3 regions of the Pseudactinotalea sp. Z1748 genome follow, and region 3 is predicted to be linked to each of the others. Evidence: riboswitches for the same ligand, from Rfam matches in the RefSeq annotation. Region 3 holds a riboswitch; each other region holds the start of a gene.
What was found. A riboswitch is a leader RNA that binds a small molecule or an ion and turns the genes downstream of it on or off. The one in region 3 is predicted to bind cyclic di-AMP.
Positions count from the first base shown of each region.

Region 1 (4,275 bases), 140 kb from region 3:
GATCGCACGGTCCTCCTTAGCCCCGGAGATCGCCACGTAATCGGCCATCGCCAGGTGCTGGACGAGTTCGCACAGGCCCACACCGCCGGCATGGGGGAAGACCCGCACGCCGAACTTCTGCGCGAGCAGCAGGATCGCCAGGTTCTCGTTCACCCCGCCCACCCGGGCGGCGTCGATCTGGATCAGATCCACCGCTTCTGCCTGCATCAGTTGCTTGAAGATGATCCCGTTCTGGGCGTGCTCTCCGGTGGAGACCGGGACCGGGATCTGCCGGCGGATCGCGGCGTGGGCGAGCACGTCGTCGGGGCTGGTTGGCTCCTCGATCCAGGCGAGGTCATAGGGCGCCAGCGCGCTCATCCACCGCACCGCTTCGTCCACGCCCCACCGTTGGTTGGCGTCCACGGCCAGGTGCACGTCCGGGCCGAGCGCCTCCCGGGCCAGGGACAGCCGGCGGATGTCCTCATCGAGGGATTGGCCGACCTTGAGTTTCACCGTCCGGTAGCCGTCGGAAACCGCTTCGCGGCACAATCGCGTCAACTTCTCATCGGAGTAGCCGAGCCACCCGGGTGTGGTGGTGTAGGCGGGGTAGCCCTCGGTGAGCAGTTCAGCGGTGCGGGCAGCGCGTCCGCCCATCTTCTTCTGCAGCATCTCCAGGGCCTCACCGGGGGTAAGTGCATCCTCCAGGTAGCGCCAATCGATGCACGCCACCAGTTGCTGGGGGGACAGTTCGGCGATGAAGCGCCAGAGCGGCTTCCCGGCGCGGCGGGCGGCCAGGTCCCACACGGCATTCACCACGGCGCCGACTGCCATGTGGATGACACCCTTCTCCGGGCCCAGCCACCGCAGTTGGGAGTCTTCGGTGAGCAGGCGGGGCACCAGGCTGAGGTCCTCGCACACCGCGTCGATATCCAGGCCCTGGACGTGATCGGCCAGGGCTGCGAGCGCCGCGGCCTGGACATCGTTGCCGCGGCCGATGGTGAAGACGAAACCGTGGCCGGCCAGTGGTTCACCACCGGGCAGGGTCTCATCGGTGCGCAGAATCAGGTAGGCGGCGGAGTAGTCCGGATCCGGGTTCATCGCATCGGAGCCATGCAGTTGACGGGAAGTGGGGAATCGAACGTCCCGCGACTCAAGGGCGGTGATGGTGCCCATGGCAGCGATGTCCTTTCGGAGATGGGTGGCACGCGTGCAGAGAGAGTAGACGTAGGAGGTATAGCACAGATCCGGCAGGGCCGACGGTGGCAATCTTAGGCAGTCTTCGCTGATGCCTCCCTAAATGATCGGACGTCTAGCCCGCTTCCGAGCCCAGATTCGCCCTCAGTAGGTGATGTCCAGGCCCTGTGCCAGCCCACCCCCGAGGTCAGCATTAGTCGGCTGAAGCCTCCTCTTCAGCCGACTAATGCTGACTTCGTCGCTGCGGCCGGCTGATCATGGGCGAGCAGCCCGGGGCCGCCACGCACGTCGGCCCGCCCCGAAGTTCGGGGCGGGCCGACGTGTCGCACGCGGCAGGTGAGTCCGTGAGCCGGTCAGGCCACCCGGATGAAGGTGGGGTTGGCCCGCCAAATCTTGCTCTCGTGCAGCGCGGTGCCGGGGTTGCGGGCGGCAATGTGGTTGCCGTTGCCGGTGTAGATACCGATGTGCCCCGGCCACCACACCAAGTCCCCGGGCTGGGCCTGGCTGGCGGAGACCACGTGACCGGCACTGCGCTGAGCCCCGGAGTTACGCGGCAAGTCGATGCCGGCCTGGGCGTACACGTAGGAGGTGAACCCGGAGCAGTCGAACCCAGCCGGGGTGGATCCACCCCACACGTACGGGGTGCCCACGAACTGGCGGGCGATGTTGACGATCGCACTGCCAGAGGCGCTGGCCTGCGGGGAGGGCGCAGCGGAACGCTGGCCATCACGGGAGGCCGTGTCGGTCCCCCGCTGCACGGAAGCCGATCCGGAGCCCGACGTTGACGCCGAGCCCGACCCGGAGACTGAAGCCGACCCCGACCCCGACGACGAGGCCGACCCCGACGAGGATCCGGACCCACCGGGGATGGTGAGCTCGTCACCGGGGAAGATGAGCGCGTCTGCGCCCAGGCCGTTGGCGTCGATGATCGCCTGGACGCCGGCGCCATACCGCGCCGCGATCGCGGCGACGGTGTCACCGGCGCTCACGGTGTGGGTGGCTCCACCAGCACTTGAGGTGACCGAGCTGGTGGGGATGGTGAGTTCGTCACCGGGGAAGATCAGCGCATCGGAGCGAAGGCCGTTGGCCGAGATGATCTCCTGGATGTTCGCGCCGTATTGGGCGGCGATATTGCCCACGGTGTCACCGGCGTTCACGGTGTAGGTCTCGTCCGGGTCGGCGCTGGCTGCGGGCATCGCGAGGCCGAAGGCCAGGCCCGCGGTGGCCACACCGGCCGTGCCGCGACGGGCCACCTTTCCCACCGGCAGGTCGGAGAGGAAGGTGGTGGGACGCACGTCGGCTCGGTGCCGCGCGCGTGCGGTGCTGTGTAGTGTCATGGTGTTTTCTCCGGTTGCCTACGGGGTTAGCTGTCGGGTTCGGGTCGGATAAACACCCGGCCTGGCCGTCGCCAGACTTCACCCCAGAGACCGGCACGCCGGTCCCGTTTTTCGTGGGTCCCCCGCCCCTGCCAGGGCGAACTATGGGCCGCAGGCGGTGGCAGAGTTCGGCGTCCGCCTACGGACTTCCAGGGTCGGAAGTGCGGCGACCGTAACCCGCCCATGGCCGGATGTCACGATTCGGTAACATAGATCACAATTTGGTCACGGCGACCGCGTCGCGGCTCGGGACCGCGACCACGTTCGCTGCCGGCAACTGGGGCCGGCGACTCCACGGCGTTAGTGGCGGTGACGCACCGATTCACCGCTCCACCCCCGCCTCCCGCCGGGTCCGCGCATTGGCGTGCACCGACCATCGCGGCACCCAACGCCCCAGCGCCCCGATCACACCCGCCGAGAGCACTCCCATCGCGACGATCCCCGCAGCCAGGGAGCCCAGCGCCGCCCCGGCCGAGACCACCAGCGGCCCGGCCGCTCCCCCGGTGTCGGCGAATAGCCGCCAGATCCCCAGGAACTGGGCCCGCTGCCCCGGTGGAGCGGTATCGGCGCCCAGCGTCATCAGGATGCCCGACCCGATGCCGTTGCCGAGCCCCAGCACCATCGCCACCACCGAGACCCCCACCAGGGTGGACGTCAGCGGTAGCACCAGCATCGCCACCCCCATCACCGCCATCGAGGGGATCGCCACCCACAACCGCCCGAACCGGTCCATCACCTTGCCCGCCGGGTAGAACAACAACATGTCGATCGCCCCGGACAACCCGAACACCAGCGACGTGGTGGAGGGGTCGAAGCCGAGGGACTCGGTCCACACCGGCAGCACCGTGTTGCGGGCCCCGCGCACCGCGCTGACGCCCAGCACCGCGACCCCCAAGGTGAGGAACACCCGGCGGTGCTCGCGCAGCACGGCCAGCACGGCCGGGCGGGCACCGGCGGATGGACCGGCATGCGCCAGGTTCTTGGCCGGGTCGCGAACCCCGACGACGACGGCGGCCGCGGCCAGGGAGGTGACCACGCCTACCCAGTAGGATCGGGAGGGCTCCTCGGACCCGGCCATCACCAGGGCACCGACGAACGGGCCCAGGAACAGCCCGATCCGGGCAACCCCGCCCAGGGTGGACAGTGCCCGGGCCCGGCGCAGCGGGTGGATGACGGCGGTCAGGTAGGACTGGCGGGCAAGCCCGTACACCGCTTCGCACGCGCCTACGAGCAGTACGCCGACCGCCAGGGTGGCCAGGTTCGGCGCCAGCGCCAGCCCGGCCAGCGCGAGCACCGCCAGCCCCGAGGCCGCCACCATCGCCGGCCGGTCACCCACCTTCGCCGCCAGCGCCCCGGCGGGCACGTCGGCCAGGATTTTTCCCACCGCCAGCAGCGAGACCATCAGCGCCGCGGTGGACAGGCTCCCGCCCAGGCTGGTGGTGGAGACCGCGATCATGGGCATCATCGCGCCCACGCCGATCTCGAACAGCAGCGTGGGCAGGTAGACACCGGGAAGCAGGGCACGCAGGGAGATCGAGGGGCTCGGGGCAGGTTCGTGTGCGCTCATCTCTGGGCATTGTCGCGCATACGGCGAGGGACCCACGTCAGCCGCAGGCACGCAGCCCAGCGCCAGTTCAAAGCCCACCTCATCGCCCGGCCTCCAAGTACGCTAACGACCGAGAACGCCCGGGCCACGAAGAAGAGGAAACGCATGGCAACCCCTCGC
Region 1 is NZ_JBMPQB010000001.1:471,613-475,887, reverse strand. Features, by position in the region: gene ACO0LU_RS02245 (enolase C-terminal domain-like protein) at 1-1,152, opposite strand, end outside; gene ACO0LU_RS02240 (LysM peptidoglycan-binding domain-containing protein) at 1,527-2,510, opposite strand; cyclic di-AMP (ydaO/yuaA leader) riboswitch at 2,512-2,693, opposite strand; gene ACO0LU_RS02235 (MFS transporter) at 2,872-4,116, opposite strand; gene ACO0LU_RS02230 (LCP family protein) at 4,261-4,275, shown strand, end outside.
Region 1: linked by a shared signal. The riboswitch ahead of ACO0LU_RS02240 (LysM peptidoglycan-binding domain-containing protein) and the one ahead of ACO0LU_RS01650 (C40 family peptidase) in region 3 are both predicted to bind cyclic di-AMP.

Region 2 (4,275 bases), on a different contig from region 3:
ATAGGAACGGCGCGAGCCAGGTGATCACCGGGTAGGGCCCGGTCAGCAGTGTCGAGGCCACGATCTGCCCCGGCGCGTCCAGTATCGTGGCAGGCTCGCGGTCGAAGACCTCACCGGTTCGCAGTTGGACACCCAGCCACACCAGTGGCCCAGCGGCAACTGCCACGATCGAGGCGGTCAGCAGCAGCCCGGACGGTGCCCGCACCACCACCAGTCCCACGAGGAAGAGCACCGCATAGGTGGTCAGGATGACATCAGAGCCATGACCCGCTAACTGAGTACTCAACCCGATCAGGCTCAGCAGAACCGTCCGCCACAACACCTGCCCCCACGGCAGCGCGCCACCGTCACGGGCTCGCCGGGTCAGCAACGAGTACCCGATCCCGGCCAGCAGCACGAACAACAATGAGGCCCGCCCGTGCGGCAACCGCATGACGAGCCCAGCAATGCCGTCGTCATACAGCGGACCGATGTTGACCGCGACCATGCCCACGATGGCCAGCGCCCGTGCCGCGTCCAGCCCGGTGACCCGGCCATGGGGTGCGCTGGCATCCGGGGAGGCGCCTGCCGTGTGCGCCGCGCTCACCGATGCGCCATCCTGCTGCTCCGCCCTGGCACAGGTTGTGACCGCGCCCATCCAAGTGTCATGTCGACCCGGTGAAGGGACCCTGGGCCGACTAGGTGCGAGGCCCTCTGAGCCCCTCCGCGGCCGGCCCGGGCGTTCCTACGTCAGTTGGAGGGTGGTGAGGCAGGTCGCGCCCTCGTCGGTGGTGGAGAAGTCGGCTGACCCGGTCAGGCCGTCATAGTGAACCTCAATGGTGCCCTGGACATCGCGCGGCAACCAGAAGCCGGCGAAGCCGTTCGCATAGGTCGTCACCTCTTCATCGATGAGCACCTCGCCTGTTGCATCGTCGAGGATCCGCACCTGGAGGTCCTCGTCGGTCAGCTCACCCTGGCATGTGGTCAGGCTGTGGTAGAAGCACTCGTGAGTCTGGTTCACGTAGGGGGCTACGGAGAGGTAGAAACGGTCCTCGGGCATGGGCAGGGTAAGTTCTTGCTGCCCATCGGAGAACATCAGTTCATCGGCTCGGATGGAGGCCATGTAGTCGGTGGGGCGTTCGGGCCCACCGAGTCGATCGAGGTGGTCGATCATCTCCGCGACCTCCATGCCGGCCAGGTCATGGGTGGCGAGGAACTCGGCTTCATCACCCTCGGTGGTTGGCTCGGAGGCCGGATCCGCCGAGGAGCAGCCGGCGAGGATCAGCACCAGCGCCCCGACGATCGCCGCAATTCTTTTCACGTTCTTCCACCTGTCCTATCAGTCCCGGCGCATCTTCTGACCAGCACGGCAGCAGGTCATACTTACCAAGGATTCTTGCCGATCAACTGGGTCATCGTAGGCAACTGCTGCTGCCGAGAGTTTAGGTCTTTCGTCCCGGACCCAGGCGGAGCCTTCCTGCGGCGCCTATTTGAATCGCCCCAGCAGGCCGTTCTGGGCCGGCGCGGGCGCAAGTAGCCCTGTCAACTGATGGTGGCGAGGAGTTCGTTGCAGGCTTCCTCGCAGGCTCGGCACGCCTCTGCGCAGATGCGGCAATGGTCATGGGCCTGTGCGTGACGGGCGCACTCATCGCCGCAGGACTGACAAGCCTGGGCGCAGGCCTGCAACTGAGCACGGATGAGGTTAGCGTCATGACCGGTTTGTCGGGACAGCATGCGGGCCGTGGCATCGCAGATGTCGGCGCAGTCCAGGTTGGTACGTATGCACGTGCGCAACTCGGCAACCATTTCCTCGCTCAGACAAGCGTCTGCGCAGGCGGTACACGCCTGGGAACAGGCCACGAGGGCATCGATCGTTCGGGCCAGTAGATCCCGGTCCAGAGTGATCTGGGCAGGGTGGGTATCCATCATCTCTGCGGTTCTCATTGTCGCTCCCGTTTCGATAACCATCACAGCATTGGCTCTCGACGTTACGACAGCAGCGGCAGGCATGCAGCCGGCGAGGCGGGGTGTGACGATGAAGGTTTGATGAAGTATTCCGGTAATCCCGTGATCAAACCGTGATCTGAGGGTTTGCGGTAGGTACTGTCACTCTTGCTCCCCGCGCCGTGCGGGAAGCCCACAAGCGGACGCCGAACCCTGCCACCGCACCGTGGTCATCGATTAAACGCCGGGCAGGGGCGGGGGACCCAACCGTCGGTGCGCGAGCACCTAGGGGTGAAGTCCCGCCTGGGAAGCCAGGTGAGACCGGGTGAATCTCCAACCCGAACCCGACAGCTGACCTCGTAGGCGACTTGGAGAATCGAATTGACTGAACCAACAACCGGCGCCCGACACCGTGCGGCCTGCCGCCCCTCCACCCCACTGACCGTTCTTGGTCACGCAGTCACTGGGACCACCGGCAGACGGGCGCTGGCCGTCTTTGCCTCCTCCGGCTTGGCGCTCACCATGGGCGCCTCCAGCGCTGTAGCCCTCCCCCAGGTGTCGAGTTCGAGTTCCGGCGTTGGCTCCCTGGCCAACGTGGTGCTCGACGCCGACCTCGACAAGGTGACCACCTCACCGACCGTCTCGGTCGATGCAGACATCGCCTGGGACTTCGCCGCCGCCGAGGTCTCCTCCGAAGCCCCGCCCCCTCCCCCGCCGCCAGAGCCGGTCATCACCGCGCCGCAGCGCCCCACCCAGGACGCCGCCCCGGCCTCCCGCACCGGGCAGCGCACCGAGCAGCCGGCTCAACAGCCGGAGCAGCAGGCCGAGGAGCAGGCCGGGGAAGGCTCGGGCGGGTCCAGCGAGCAGGTCGCAAGCACCTCTTCCGGTTCTGCGGTCGTGGACGTCGCCCGACGCTATGTAGGCACCCCGTATGTGTGGGGCGGCTCTACCCCGGCGGGTTTTGATTGCTCGGGCTTCACCGCCTATGTCTTCGCCCAATTCGGGGTAAGTCTGCCTCGGACATCCGGTGCCCAGGCGGGTGCCGGACGCATTGTCTCGGCAGCCGAAGCCCAGCCGGGTGATCTGGTGGCGTGGCCCGGTCACGTGGGCATCTACACCGGCAATGGCAACAACATCGCCGCCCGAAACCCCGGCACCGCGCTGTACGAGGGACCCATCTTCCATAACAACCCCACGTTCATCCGCGTGCTCTGAGCGCAGATCTCAGCACTCTGCATCGGCCCGCCCTGCCCCAGGGGCGGGCCGATGCTCGTGCTGTGGGTGCCGACGAGGACGCATCCCTTGAGGTGCCCATTGGAGTTGATATCAAGCCTGTGAATGCTGACGACTTAACGGCAGTTCGATAGTGAACACCGCGCCGTGGCCAAGCCCCGCGCTGTCCGCTCTCACACTGCCCGCATGGGCCTGGGCGATGGAGTGGCTGATGGCAAGGCCGATCCCCGACCCTCCGTGCGCGCGGTCACGAGCAGCATCGGCACGGTAGAAGCGCTCGAACAGGTGGGGCAGATGCTCGGCGGCTATTCCGCTGCCATTGTCCTGCACCCACAAACGCAGGCGCGATCCAATCCGGTCGGCGCCCAACTGGACCTGACCTCCCTTGGGGGTGTGCCGCACGGCGTTGTCCAGCAAATTTGTCAAGACCTGCCCGAGCCGGTCAGGGTCGGCGGTGATGACCGCCTGGCGTTCTGACCTTGTGGCCACGATCGCCAGGTCAATGTCCTTGCTAGTGCACTTCACGCTTGCCTGTGCTGCGGCGTCTTCGAGCAGGTCACCGACCCGCACCAGCTGCCATCGCATTTCTAAGCGTCCCTCGCTAGCGGCAGTCACCAGGGCCATGTCCTGGGCCAGACGGGCAAGTCGTGCCACCTGCTCACGCAGCATGACTATGGTCGGTTCATCAGCCGGCACGACACCGTCCACAATCCCTTCGAGGTAGCCATCCAGCGTCGCCACCGGGGTGCGCAATTCATGAGCCAGGTCGCCCAACATGCGAGTGCGGGTCTGTTCGATCCCACCAAGGTCGGTGGCCATGGTGTTGAACGCGCCGGCGAGGTCATCGAACTGCGCACCCATGCGGACCGCTGGCACATGGGCGTTGTAGTCACCGCTGGCGACCTTCGCTGCTGCTTGGCGGAGGCGTTCTAACGCCATGGTGATGCGTCGAGTAAGGAAAATGCTGACCAGCACTGACGTCAGGAGAGCGACGAGGAGCGCCAGGGACAGAGACAGGGTCCATGCCGTGGTGAAGGCTTGCCTTGCGTGCGCCACGACCTCGGAGTCAGCGGGCTCGGCCATGAGCATGTGATCGTGGAAGAGCATTGGCCCGATCAC
Region 2 is NZ_JBMPQB010000003.1:98,436-102,710, reverse strand. Features, by position in the region: gene ACO0LU_RS07790 (heparan-alpha-glucosaminide N-acetyltransferase domain-containing protein) at 1-586, opposite strand, end outside; gene ACO0LU_RS07785 (CueP family metal-binding protein) at 725-1,300, opposite strand; gene ACO0LU_RS07780 (four-helix bundle copper-binding protein) at 1,522-1,923, opposite strand; cyclic di-AMP (ydaO/yuaA leader) riboswitch at 2,156-2,304, shown strand; gene ACO0LU_RS07775 (C40 family peptidase) at 2,305-3,138, shown strand; gene ACO0LU_RS07770 (ATP-binding protein) at 3,250-4,275, opposite strand, start outside.
Region 2: linked by a shared signal. The riboswitch ahead of ACO0LU_RS07775 (C40 family peptidase) and the one ahead of ACO0LU_RS01650 (C40 family peptidase) in region 3 are both predicted to bind cyclic di-AMP.

Region 3 (4,275 bases):
CGCCCCAGGAACGCCTCCACCGCCCGGGAGCCGAGTTCCGCAAGCAGGGTCAGCACCACTCCGGCCACAGTCAACCGTATCTGGACGCACCGGTCTTGCAGGCGCAACCTGCCCAGCCACATCCCGAACAGGAACGGCCCGAGCCAGGTGATCACCGGGTACGGCCCGGTCAGGAATGTCGAGGCCACGATCTGCCCGGGCGCATCCAGTAGCGTGGCAGGCTCCCGGTCGAAGACCTCACCGGTTCTGAGTTGGGCACCCAGCCACACCAGTGGTCCAGCGGCAGTTGCCGCGATCGAGGCGGTCAGCAGCAGCCATGAGGGGGCCCGCACCACCACCAGTCCCACGAGAAACAGCACCGCATAGGTGGTCAGGATTACCTTGGAGCCATGACCCGCCAACTGAGTGCTCAGCCCAATCAGGCTCAGCAGAACCGTCCGCCACAACACCTGCCCCCAGGGTAGCGCGGCACCGTCGCGGGCCCGGCGGGTCAGGAACGAGTACCCGATCCCGGCCAGCAGCACGAACAACAATGAAGCCCGCCCGTGCGGCAGCCGCATGACAAGCCCGGCGATGCCATCGTCATAGAGCGGACCGACGTTGACCGCGAGCATGCCCAGGATGGCCAGCGCCCGCGCCGCGTCCAGTCCGATGACCCGGCTATGGGGTGCGGCGGCATGCCCGGGGTCGCTAGCCGCGTGCGCCGCGCGCACCGGTGCGCCGTCCTGCTGCTCCGAGATTGGCACAGGTTGTAACCGCGACCTATATCAGTTGGAGAGTGGTGAGGCAGGTGGCGACCTCGTCAGTGGTGGAGAACGCGGCTGTACCCGTGCGTACCTGGAGGTCCTGGTCGATGAGTTCACCCTGGCAGGTGGTCAGGCTGTGGTAGAAGCACTCGTGAGTCCGGCTCACGTAGGGGGCCACGGATAGGTAGAAGAGGTCCTCGGGCATCTGTGCGGCTAGTTCCTGCTGCCCGTCGGAGAGCACCAGTTCATCGGGCCGGATGGAGGCAATGTCATCGGTGGGGCGTTCCTTTCCACCGAGCCGGTCCAGGTGGTCGATCATCTCTGCGACCTCCATGCCGGCCAGGTCATGGGTGGCGAGGAACGCGGCTTCATCACCTCCGGCGGTGGGCTCGGAGGCCGGATCCGACGAGGAGCAGCCGGCGAGGATCAGCACCAGCGCCCCAAGGATCGCCGCCATTCTCTTCATGTTCTTCCACCGTCCTATTGGGCCCCGCCGCCATTTTTTTGCTGGTACGACAGGTCATCGTCGCCCGAATGTGTTCAAGGATTCGACCAAACGGGTCATCCAGGCAACCATTGCGCCCGAGATTCTGGGCTTTCGTCTCGAATCAAGGTGCCTTCTGCAGCGCAGGCGGCAAGGTCTGGGTCGGCGCGAGCGTGGGTAGACCTGTCAACTGATGGCGGCGAGGAGTTCGTTGCCAGCCTCATCGCAGGCCCGGCACGCCTCTGCGCCGATGCGGCAGTGGTCGTGGGCCTCTGCGTGACGCCTGCATTCATCGCCGCAGGATCTGCAAACTTGAGAACAGGCCTGCAACTGGGCACGGGTGCGGTCGGCATGAGACCCGGTGTGTCGGGACAGCATGCGGGCCGTGGCGCCGCAGATGTCGGCGCAGTCAAGGTTGAGACGTATGCAGGTGCGCAACTCGGAGACCATCTCCTCGCTCAGGCACGCGTCTGCGCAGGCGGTGCACGCCTGAGAACAGGCCACTAGGGCATCTACCGTGCGGGCCAGAAGATCCCGGTCGAGACTGACCTGGGCGGGGTGGGTATCCATCATCTCTCTGGTTCTCATTGTCGCCTCTATCTCGATAGCCATCACAGCCTTGTCTCCCGACGCTACGACAGGAGCGGCGGGCATGCAGTCGCCGCGGCGGGGGATGACGATGAAGGTTTGATGAAGCATTCGGTAATGCCGTGATCTAACCGTGATCCGAGGGTTTGCGGTATGTACTGTCACTCTTGCCCCCGCCGTGCGGGAAGCCCACAAGCGGACGCCGAACCCTGCCACCGCACCGTGGTCACCGATCAACGCCGTGGCAGGGGCGGGGGACCCAGCCGTCGGTGCGCGAGCACCTAGGGGTGAAGTCCCGCCTGGGGAGCCAGGCAGACCGGGTAAGTCTCCAATCCGAACCCGACAACTGACCTCGTAGGCGAACTGGAGAACCGAATTGACTGAACCAACAACCGGCGCCCGACACCGCGCGGCGTGCCGCCCCTCCACCCCACTGACCGTTTTCGCTGACTCAGTCACTGGGACCACCGGCAGACGGACGCTGGCCGTCTTCGCCTCCTCCGGATTGGTGCTCACGATGGGCGCCTCCAGCGCTGCGGCCGTCCCCCAGGTGTCGAGTTCGAGTTTCGGGGCCGGCGCCCTGGCCAACGTGGTGCTCGACGCCGACGTCGACATCGATAAGGTGGTCACCTCACCAACCGTCACTGTCGATGAGGACATCGACTGGCACGTCGCCATCGCTGAGGTCTCCTCCGAAGCTCCACCCCCACCCCCACCCCCACCCCCACCGCCAGCCATTACTGCGCCGGAGCGCCCCACCCAGCGTGCCGCTCCGGCCTCCCGCACCGGTCAGCGCACCGAGCAGCCGGCTCAACAGCAGGAGCAGCAGACCGAGGATTCCTCCTCCGGCGAATCCAGCGAGCAGACCGCGAGCACTGCCTCTGCCTCCGGTTCTGCGGTCGTGGACGTCGCCCGCCGCTACGTGGGCACCCCGTATGTGTGGGGTGGCTCTACCCCGGCGGGCTTTGATTGCTCGGGCTTCACCGCCTACGTCTTCGCCCAATTCGGGGTAAGCCTGCCTCGGACGTCCGGTGCCCAGGCGGGCGCCGGACGCATAGTCTCGGCAGCCGAAGCCCAGCCCGGCGATCTGGTGGCGTGGCCCGGCCATGTGGGTATCTACACCGGCAACGGCGACAACATCGCCGCCCGAAACCCCGGCACCGCCCTGTACGAGGGCCCGATCTTCCATAACAACCCCACGTTCATCCGCGTGCTCTGACCGCATATCTCAGTTGCTGCATCGGCCCGTCCGGCCCAGGGCGGGCCGATGCTCGTGCGGTGGCTGGATGAGAGCACACCCTTTCCAACGCGGCCACTGCCGAAGACCGCCGGTGGAGGCGGTCTCAGGCCTGCGAATGCTGCCGCCCCAAGGGCAGTTCGATGGTGAAGACGGCGCCGTGGCCAAGCCCGGCGCTGGCCGCTTTCATGCTGCCACCGTGGGCCTGGACGATGGAGCGGCTGATGGCAAGCCCGATCCCTGACCCTCCGTGCGCGCGGTCACGAGCCGCATCAGCACGGTAGAAGCGCTCGAACAGGTGGGGCAGGTGCTCGGCGGCTATCCCACCGCCGTTGTCCTGGACCCACAACCGCAGTCGCGATCCACTCCGCTTGGCACCCAATTGGACTTGACCTCCCTTTGGGGTGTGCCGCACGGCGTTGTCCAGCAGGTTGGTCAGGACCTGCCCGAGCCGGTCAGGGTCCGCGGTGATGACCGTCTGGCGTTCCGACTCCGTGGCCTCGATCGTCAGATCAATGCCCTTGTCCGCGGACTTGACGCTTGCCTGTGTTGCGGCGTCCTGAAGTAGGTCACCGACCCGCAGCGGCTGCCACCGCATTTCCAAGCGGCCCTCGCTGGCGGTTGTCACGAGCGTTATGTCCTGGGCCAGCCGGGCAAGGCGTGCGACCGGCTCACGCAGCATGCCCATCGTCGGTTCATCGGCAGGTACGACACCGTCGACGATCCCTTCGAGGTAGCCATCCAGGGTCGCCACCGGGGTGCGCAGTTCATGGGCCAGGTCGCCCAGCATGCGGGTGCGGGTCTTTTCAATATGTCCTAGGTCAGTGGCCATGGTGTTGAACGCGGCGGCGAGGTCATCGAACTGCGCGCCCATGTGGACCGCTGGCACATGGACGTTGTAGTCACCGCTTGCGACCTGCACTGCTGCTTGTCGGACCCTTTCCAACGCCCTGGTGATGCGTCGAGTGACGACAATGCTCACGAGCACTGACGACAGGAGAGCGACGAGTAGCGCCACGGAGAGGGACAGGGTCCATGCCGCGGTGAAGGCTTGCCTTGCGTGAGCCACGACCTCGGAGTCAACGGGCTCGGCCATGAGCATGTGATCGTGGAAGATCATCGGCCCGATCACCGAAGCGACAGCCCACGCTGTCCCGGCGGCCACCAAGAGGACCGCGACGATCGCTGCCAGGAGCCGAGCGCCCAGTCCCCACCGCTTT
Region 3 is NZ_JBMPQB010000001.1:335,641-339,915, forward strand. Features, by position in the region: gene ACO0LU_RS01635 (heparan-alpha-glucosaminide N-acetyltransferase domain-containing protein) at 1-746, opposite strand, end outside; gene ACO0LU_RS01640 (CueP family metal-binding protein) at 763-1,212, opposite strand; gene ACO0LU_RS01645 (four-helix bundle copper-binding protein) at 1,417-1,929, opposite strand; cyclic di-AMP (ydaO/yuaA leader) riboswitch at 2,046-2,194, shown strand; gene ACO0LU_RS01650 (C40 family peptidase) at 2,195-3,037, shown strand; gene ACO0LU_RS01655 (HAMP domain-containing sensor histidine kinase) at 3,162-4,275, opposite strand, start outside.